Regions from separate parts of the Streptomyces sp. NPDC047453 genome, predicted to be linked through region 2. Evidence: riboswitches for the same ligand, from Rfam matches in the RefSeq annotation. Region 2 holds a riboswitch; the other holds the start of a gene.

Region 1 (4,190 bases), on a different contig from region 2:
CGGCAGGACTCCGGGCGGCAGTCCGGACGGCCGGGGTGATCACTTGTGGTGGGCGGCCGGCGGGCTGGCCGCCGGGGCCGGCGGCACGCTGCTGATATGCCGCGCGGCGGCCCGGCGCGGTGCCGGACCGCCGCGGGAGGAACCACGGCAGGAGCTGATCGACCTGTGAGTCCTGTGCCCTGTCAGTCCAGTGCCCTGTGACCTGTGAGTCCCGTGCGGGGACGGGTCAGCCGAGGTCGATCTCCTGGTAGAGGGGGAAGACCGCCACGAGGTCCGTGGCCCGGTGGGCGATCTCGTCCGCGATCTTCGGGTCGAGGACGTGCTGGGCCTTGGACGGGGTGCCCTTGCCGGTGGTGCCGGGCTCGGTGGCCGTCAGGACGCGGTCGATCAGGCCGGCGACCTCGTCCATCTCGGCGGTGCCCAGACCACGGGTGGTCAGCGCGGGGGTGCCGATGCGGATGCCGGAGGTGTACCAGGCGCCGTTGGGGTCGGCCGGGATCGCGTTGCGGTTGGTGACGATGCCGGACTCGAGCAGGGCGGCCTCGGCCTGACGGCCGGTGAGGCCGTAGGAGGAGGCGACGTCGATCAGGTTGAGGTGGTTGTCGGTGCCTCCGGTGACGAGGGTGGCCCCGCGGCGCATCAGACCCTCGGCGAGGGCGCGGGAGTTGTCGACGATGCGCTGGGCGTAGTCCTGGAAGGAGGGCTGCCGGGCCTCGGCCAGGGCGACCGCCTTGGCGGCCATGACGTGCGGGAGGGGGCCGCCGAGGACCATCGGGCAGCCCCGGTCGACCTGGTCCTTGAGGGAGTCGTCGCACAGGACCATGCCGCCGCGCGGGCCGCGCAGGGACTTGTGGGTGGTGGTGGTCACGATCTGGGCGTGCGGGACCGGGTCGAAGTCGCCGGTGAGGACCTTGCCGGCGACCAGGCCCGCGAAGTGGGCCATGTCGACCATGAGCGTGGCGCCGACCTCGTCGGCGATCTCGCGCATGATCCGGAAGTTCACCAGGCGCGGGTAGGCGGAGTAGCCGGCGACGATGATCAGCGGCTTGAACTCGCGGGCGGAGGCGCGCAGGGCCTCGTAGTCGAGGAGGCCGGTGGCCGGGTCGGTGCCGTAGGAGCGCTGGTCGAACATCTTTCCGGAGATGTTCGGGCGGAAGCCGTGGGTGAGGTGTCCGCCGGCGTCCAGGGACATGCCGAGCATGCGCTGGTTGCCGAAGGCCTGGCGCAGTTCGGCCCAGTCCGCCTCGGAGAGGTCGTTGACCTGGCGGACCCCGGCCTTCTCCAGGGCGGGGGCCTCCACGCGCTGGGCGAGGACGGCCCAGAAGGCGACGAGGTTGGCGTCGATGCCGGAGTGCGGCTGGACGTAGGCGTGGCGGGCGCCGAAGAGTTCCTTGGCGTGCTCGGCGGCCAGCGACTCGACGGTGTCGACGTTGCGACAGCCGGCGTAGAAGCGGCGGCCGATGGTGCCCTCGGCGTACTTGTCGCTGAACCAGTTGCCCATGGCCAGCAGGGTGGCCGGGGAGGCGTAGTTCTCGGAGGCGATCAGCTTGAGCATCTCGCGCTGGTCGGCGACCTCCTGGCCGATGGCGTCGGCCACGCGCGGCTCGACGGCGCGGATCACGTCGAGGGCGGCACGGAAGGCGGTGGACTCGTTGGACAGGGGCGCGGTGTTCTCAGGCATCGGGACCTCCGGACGTGGCATCGGCGTTCACGTTACGGCCCAGGCGCACGGCACACTTTCCGCTCGGGCCGCTCCCCGATGGTCGGTCCCATCCCAGCGCGCCAGTCACGGCCCGTCGTCAGCCTACCGGGCGCACCCCACGGCGCAGTTCCCGCGTCCGCCATGCGAGCGAGGATAGGAAGGAGGACAACCTCCCCTTCCCGGGGGAGGCGCCCCTCGTCCTCGGGAGCCGCCGTGACCGCCACGGAAGACCTCATCGCCGCAGCCGACGCCCACAGCGCACCCATCTACCGCCCGCTGCCCGTGGTGATCGCCACGGCGGAGGGCGCGTGGATGACGGACGTGGAGGGGCGCCGGTACCTCGATCTGCTGGCCGGTTACTCGGCGCTGAACTTCGGGCACCGCAACCGGCGGCTGATCGAGGCGGCCAAGGCACAGATGGAGCGGGTGACACTGACCTCGCGGGCCTTCCACCACGACCGGTTCGCGGCGTTCTGCGAGCAGCTGGCGGAGCTGTGCGGCATGGAATCGGTGCTGCCGATGAACACGGGCGCCGAGGCGGTGGAGACGGCCGTGAAGACGGCCCGGAAGTGGGGTTACCGGGTCAAGGGCGTGCCCGGGGAGATGGCGAAGATCGTGGTCGCGGGCAACAACTTCCACGGCCGTACGACGACGATCATCAGCTTCTCCACCGACCCGGAGGCCAGGGCGGACTTCGGGCCGTACACGCCGGGCTTCGAGATCGTGCCGTACGGGGACCTGACGGCGATGCGGTCGGCGATGACGGAGAACACGGTCGCCGTGCTGCTCGAGCCGATCCAGGGCGAGGCGGGGGTGCTGGTGCCGCCGGCCGGTTATCTGCCCGCGGTGCGGGAGCTGACACGGGAGCGGAACGTGCTGTTCGTCGCCGACGAGATCCAGTCGGGTCTCGGGCGCACCGGCCGTACCTTCGCGTGCGAGCACGAGGGGGTGGTGCCGGATGTGTACGTGCTCGGGAAGGCGCTGGGCGGCGGGATCGTGCCGGTGTCGGCGGTGGTGTCCTCGCGGGAGGTGCTCGGCGTGTTCCGGCCGGGCGAGCACGGGTCGACGTTCGGCGGGAACCCGCTGGCGTGCGCGGTGGCGCTGGAGGTGATCGCGATGCTGCGCTCGGGCGAGTTCCAGGCACGGGCCGCGGAGCTGGGCGGGCATCTGCACCGCGAGCTGGAGCGGCTGGCCGGCACGGGCCGGGTGCGGGCGGTGCGCGGACGCGGGCTGTGGGCGGGCGTGGACGTGGACCGGTCGCTGGGGACCGGGCGGGAGATCGCCCGGAAGCTGATGGACCGGGGCGTCCTGGTGAAGGACACCCACCCCTCGACGATCCGGATCGCCCCGCCGCTGGTGATCGGCGAGGAGGACCTGGACTGGGGGCTGGCCCAACTGCGGGCGGTGCTCGGCGCGTAGCCAGTTGACACACGGAGTCCGGCAGGAGCCGGCGGTGCGTGCGGCCGGATCGGGCGGTGCGCGGATCCACCGCTCCCCTAGAGTCGCCTCGTGCTCTTCGGAATGGTGTGCGCGCTCGGTGCGGCGGTGTGTTTCGGCATGGCAACGGTGCTTCAGGCCATCGCCGCACGGGCCGCGGCGGACACCGGCGGGGACGCGGCGCTGCTGCTGCGGGCGGTGCGGCAGTGGCGGTACCTGGCGGGCCTGGGCCTGGACGGCCTCGGGTTCCTGCTCCAGATCGCGGCCCTGCGCTCGCTGCCGATCTATGTGGTCGGCGCGGCCCTCGCCGCCAGCCTCGCGGTGACGGCGGTGACCGCGTCCCGGCTGCTGCGGGTGCGGCTGAGCGCGGTGGAGTGGTCGGCGGTGGGCGTCGTCTGCGCCGGTCTGGCCATGCTGGGGCTGGCCTCGGGCACGGAGGGCCGCGAGGACGGCTCGGCGGCGCTGAAGTGGGCGATGCTCGGGGCGGCGCTGGCCGTACTGCTGCTCGGGGCGGTCGCCGGCCGCCTGCCCGAACGCGTCCGTGCCCTGCTGCTGGGCCTGGGCGCGGGCTTCGGCTTCGGCGTGGTCGAGGTGACGGTGCGGCTGATCGACTCGCTCGCCCCGGCGGCGCTGTTCACCAACCCGGCGGCCTACGCGCTGCTCCTCGGCGGCGGAGCCGCCTTCCTGCTGCTGACCTCGGCCCTCCAGCGCGGTTCGGTCACCACGGCCACCGCGGGCATGGTCATCGGCGAGACGATCGGCCCCGCGGCGATCGGGGTGGTGTGGCTGGGCGACCGCACCCGCGAGGGCCTGGCCTGGCTCGCGGTGCTCGGCTTCGCGGTGGCGGTGGCGGGCGCCCTGGCGCTGGCGCGGTTCGGGGAGGCGCCGGCCGAGGAAGAACCGGCCGGGAAGGTGCCTGCCGAGCAGGGGTGACCACCGCCCGGCGGTCCGCCCGACGGGCCGTCAGGGCAGCACCCGGCACAGGGCGTCCAGGGCCGCCGCCCACGCGTGGTCCGGTGGGGTGCCGTAGCCGACGACCAGGGCGTCCAGC
Region 2 (4,190 bases):
TGCCCGCGCGGGCGGGCGGCAGCCCCAGCCGGGTCCGCACGGCGGGGACGGCCGCCGAGAAGACCCGCTCCACGGCCAGGTTCACTCCATGTCCGGCGAGGCGGTTCGCAGCTCCGCCCCAGTGTCCGCCGCCCAGCAGTGGAGGAGCGAACTCCCTTGTGGGGGAGAGGGGTTGCAGGTGGGCGCCAATACTGGGCAGGTTCATCGCCTCGGCGATGGCGTGCCCGACCGGCCCGAGCGAGCCGGCGAGCAGCAGTACGTCGCTCTTCTCGGCCGCCGCGATCAGATCGTCCGTCATCCGGGCGATGGCCGCCCGCACCAGCCCCACGGCCCGCACCACCTTGCCCGTGCCGGAGGCGCTGCGGTGGAGTCCCCGGCCACGCGAGGACTCCAACTCGGCCCGCGGGTCCACCGGCAGTGGGTGGAAGCCGAGGCCCGAGCCCGCGACCAGCGGTTCGAAGCATCCGTGCGTGACCAGGGTGACCTCGTGACCCGCGAGAGCCAGGCCGTGCCCCAGTCCGGTGAAGGGGGCGACGTCGCCCCGGGATCCCGCCGTCATGATCGCTACGCGCACGACGGCCAGTATGGCCGCGAGGCCGCCCGCCGCCGGTGAACGACCCGAGGGGTGTCGGTGCCTTCACTCCTGCTCCGGCCCCGGTGCGCCGCTCACACCCCGAGCTGCCGGGCGGCGGCCGTCACGGTCTGCTCCAGCAGCGTGGCGATCGTCATCGGGCCCACCCCACCGGGCACCGGAGTGATCAGCGAGGCCCGCTCCACGGCGGAGTCGAAGTCGACGTCGCCGACGTTGCCCGGGTTGTAGCCCGCGTCGATCACCACGGCGCCGGGCTTGAGGTCCTCGCCGCGGATGAGCCGGGGCCGGCCCACCGCGGCGACCACGATGTCCGCCTCGCGCACGGCGGCCGGCAGGTCCGCGGTCCGTGAGTGGCAGTACGTCACCGTCGCGTCCCGCGCGAGCAGCAGCATCCCCACGGGCTTGCCGAGGATCGCGCTGCGGCCCACCACGACGGCGCGCCGGCCGCGCAGTTCGACGTCGTACGCGTCCAGCAGCCGCAGGATGCCGCCGGGTGTGCAGGACAGGAACCCCGGCAGACCGAAGCTCATCGCCGCGAACGAGGCGCAGGTGACCCCGTCGACGTCCTTCTCGGGCACGATCGCCTCGAACGCGGCCCGCTCGTCGACGTGCTCGCCGACGGGGTGCTGGAGCAGGATGCCGTGCACGGCGGGATCCTTGGACAGCGACCGCAGCGTGTCGACCAGTTCCTCGGTGGTGGTCGCGGCCGGCAGTGCCACATGGCGGGATTCGATGCCGGCCTTGCGGCAGCGGTTCTGCTTCATCCGTACGTAGGTGACGGAGGCGGGGTCCTCACCGACCAGCACTGTCGCCAGACAGGGCGCCGTACCGGTGCGCTCGGTGAGTGCGGTGGCCTTCCGCGCGGTCTCCTCGACGACACGGCGGGCGAGCGCGGTGCCGTCCATCGGACGGGCCTGGGACATGGTCCACTCCTGGGCGTTCGGGGAATTGCCCAGGCGCGCGGCTCACGACTCTGCGTGGGCCGCTCCCCGGTGGTGCTCCACCTCAGCGCCAGTCACGGCCCCGCCTCACCCTAACCGACACGGCCCGCCGCGGCCGAAGGCCGCGCACTGCCGTACGGCCCGGACGCGGCCTCGCCCCCCGCAGCAGCGAGCGGACCAGCGCGGCGGACGCCAGGTGGGACACCGCGCGTGCCGGGCCCGGCGGGCGCGACCGCGTGGAGCGGGACCGGCTCAGGCCGGCGCGGGCCGAGAAGGTCCGGGTCAGGCAGGAGCTGACCTGGAACCTTGCGGCTCTTCCGCTTATGCGTCCCATGCCTGGATCAGTATCTGCTCGGCGATCCGGCCGTCCCGCAGCAAGACCATGGACTCCGCGAGGACCCGGCCGCCGTCCGCGTACCGGCAGGACTCCACGCACGCGGCACGGACGCCCTGCACGATGCCGCGGCGGAGCGTGTCGGTGTCGAGGGCGGGGCTTGCCGAGGTGGACATGACGACTTCCTACAAGGGCCGCGGCCCGGCGAGGAGCGGGCCGCGGCGGGCCTCACGGTTCGAGACTCCTCCGCCCCGGCGGGCGCGGCAAGCGCGGTCCGGGCGCTGCGCCTGACGGGTGAGCGCGGCCGCGGGCCCGTGTCCGGGCGGGCCCGGAGGGAGTTGCCGAGGGCATGATCTGCACTCGACGCATCGTCGCCGCCGTCGGACTCGCCGTCTCGGTCACGGGCCTGACCGCGCTGCCCGCGAGCGCCGCGGGCGCCCCGTCCGTCGGCGGGCTCCAGCCCCTCCGTCTGCTGGTTCCCGCCGTCCAGCACTGACCTTCCGCCCCGCGGGCCGGGCGCCGGTGCCTCGCCCGCCCGTCCCCGCAGATCAGAGGCCCCCTCGGTGCCCTTACCGATCAGTCGGACGTAGGGTCGGGGGACGTACACCGCTCGACGGAAGGGACCACCACCATGGCGCAGGAAGTGCGCGGCGTGATCGCACCCGGCAAGAACGAACCGGTGCGGGTCGAGACGATCGTCGTGCCGGACCCGGGGCCGGGAGAGGCCGTCGTACGGATCCAGGCCTGCGGCGTCTGCCACACCGACCTGCACTACAAGCAGGGCGGAATCAACGACGAGTTCCCGTTCCTGCTCGGCCACGAGGCCGCCGGCGTCGTGGAGTCGGTCGGCGACGACGTCACCGACGTCGCGCCCGGCGACTTCGTCATCCTCAACTGGCGGGCCGTGTGCGGCAAGTGCCGCGCCTGTCTGCGCGGGCGGCCCTGGTACTGCTTCGACACCCACAACGCGCGGCAGCGGATGACCCTGACCGACGGCACCGAACTCTCCCCGGCGCTCGGAATCGGCGCGTTCGCCGAGAAGACCCTGGTGGCGGCCGGTCAGTGCACCAAGGTCGACCCGTCGGTCTCCCCGGCGGTGGCCGGGCTGCTGGGCTGCGGCGTGATGGCCGGCATCGGCGCGGCGATCAACACCGGCAACGTCGGCCGCGGCGACTCGGTCGCCGTCATCGGCTGCGGCGGTGTCGGCGACGCGGCGATCGCCGGGGCGTTCCTGGCGGGCGCGGCGAAGGTCATCGCCGTCGACATCGACGACCGCAAGCTGGAGACCGCCCGCACCATGGGCGCCACGCACACGGTCAACTCCAAGGAGAACGACCCGGTCGAGGCCATCCGCGAGCTGACCGGCGGCTTCGGCGCCGACGTCGTCATCGAGGCGGTCGGCCGCCCCGAGACGTACCGGCAGGCCTTCTACGCCCGTGACCTGGCCGGCACGGTCGTCCTGGTCGGCGTGCCGACCCCGGAGATGAAGCTGGAACTGCCGCTGCTGGACGTCTTCGGACGCGGCGGGGCGCTGAAGTCGAGCTGGTACGGCGACTGCCTGCCCTCCCGGGACTTCCCGATGCTCATCGACCTGCACCTGCAAGGACGCCTGCCGCTGGACAAGTTCGTCACCGAGACCATCCAACTGCACGAGGTGGAGAAGGCGTTCGAGCGGATGCACCACGGCGACGTGCTGCGCTCGGTGGTGGTGCTCTGATGGCCGCCCGCATCGAACGCCTCGTCACCTCCGGGCAGTTCACGCTCGACGGAGGCACCTGGGACGTCGACAACAACGTGTGGATCGTCGGCGACGACCATGAGGCCGTCGTCATCGACGCCGCCCACGACGCCGAGGCCATCGCCGCGGCGGTCGGCGACCGCCGGCTGACCGCCATCGTGTGCACCCACGCCCACAACGACCACATCGACGCGGCCCCGGCGCTCGCCGACCTCACCGGCGCGACGATCTGGCTGCACCCCGACGACCTGCCGCTGTGGAAGATGACCCACCCGAACCGGGACCCCGACGAGCACCTGGTCGACGGGCAGGTCATCGAGGCGGCCGGCGCTGATCTGAAGGTCATGCACACGCCCGGCCACGCCCCGGGCGCGATCTGCCTGTACGACCCCGGACTCGGCGTGGTCTTCACCGGCGACACGCTGTTCCAGGGCGGTCCCGGCGCCACCGGTCGTTCCTACTCCCACTTCCCGACGATCATCGACTCGATCCGCGACCGCCTGCTGACGCTGCCGCCCGAGACGAAGGTCCTCACCGGCCACGGCGACCCGACCACCATCGGCGCCGAGGCCCCGCACCTCCAGG

Evidence for each region. Region 2 has a riboswitch for ZMP and ZTP ahead of ABZ818_RS23625 (bifunctional 5,10-methylenetetrahydrofolate dehydrogenase/5,10-methenyltetrahydrofolate cyclohydrolase). Riboswitches for the same ligand answer to the same signal wherever they lie in the genome.
Region 1: it holds a riboswitch for ZMP and ZTP, as region 2 does, so the genes downstream of both, ABZ818_RS19725 (glycine hydroxymethyltransferase) here and ABZ818_RS23625 (bifunctional 5,10-methylenetetrahydrofolate dehydrogenase/5,10-methenyltetrahydrofolate cyclohydrolase) in region 2, are expected to answer to the same signal.

What each region holds. Positions count from the first base shown of each region.
Region 1 covers NZ_JBEYTS010000020.1:91,181-95,370, forward strand. Annotated here, with positions in the region: gene ABZ818_RS19720 (hypothetical protein) at 1-169, shown strand, start outside; gene ABZ818_RS19725 (glycine hydroxymethyltransferase) at 227-1,681, opposite strand; ZMP/ZTP riboswitch at 1,712-1,800, opposite strand; gene rocD (ornithine--oxo-acid transaminase) at 1,916-3,121, shown strand; gene ABZ818_RS19735 (hypothetical protein) at 3,224-4,072, shown strand; gene ABZ818_RS19740 (PLP-dependent aminotransferase family protein) at 4,103-4,190, opposite strand, start outside.
Region 2 covers NZ_JBEYTS010000028.1:35,112-39,301, forward strand. Annotated here, with positions in the region: gene ABZ818_RS23620 (glycosyltransferase) at 1-559, opposite strand, end outside; gene ABZ818_RS23625 (bifunctional 5,10-methylenetetrahydrofolate dehydrogenase/5,10-methenyltetrahydrofolate cyclohydrolase) at 667-1,515, opposite strand; ZMP/ZTP riboswitch at 1,536-1,621, opposite strand; gene ABZ818_RS23630 (hypothetical protein) at 1,855-2,043, opposite strand; gene ABZ818_RS23635 (hypothetical protein) at 2,217-2,363, shown strand; gene ABZ818_RS23640 (S-(hydroxymethyl)mycothiol dehydrogenase) at 2,499-3,584, shown strand; gene ABZ818_RS23645 (MBL fold metallo-hydrolase) at 3,584-4,190, shown strand, end outside.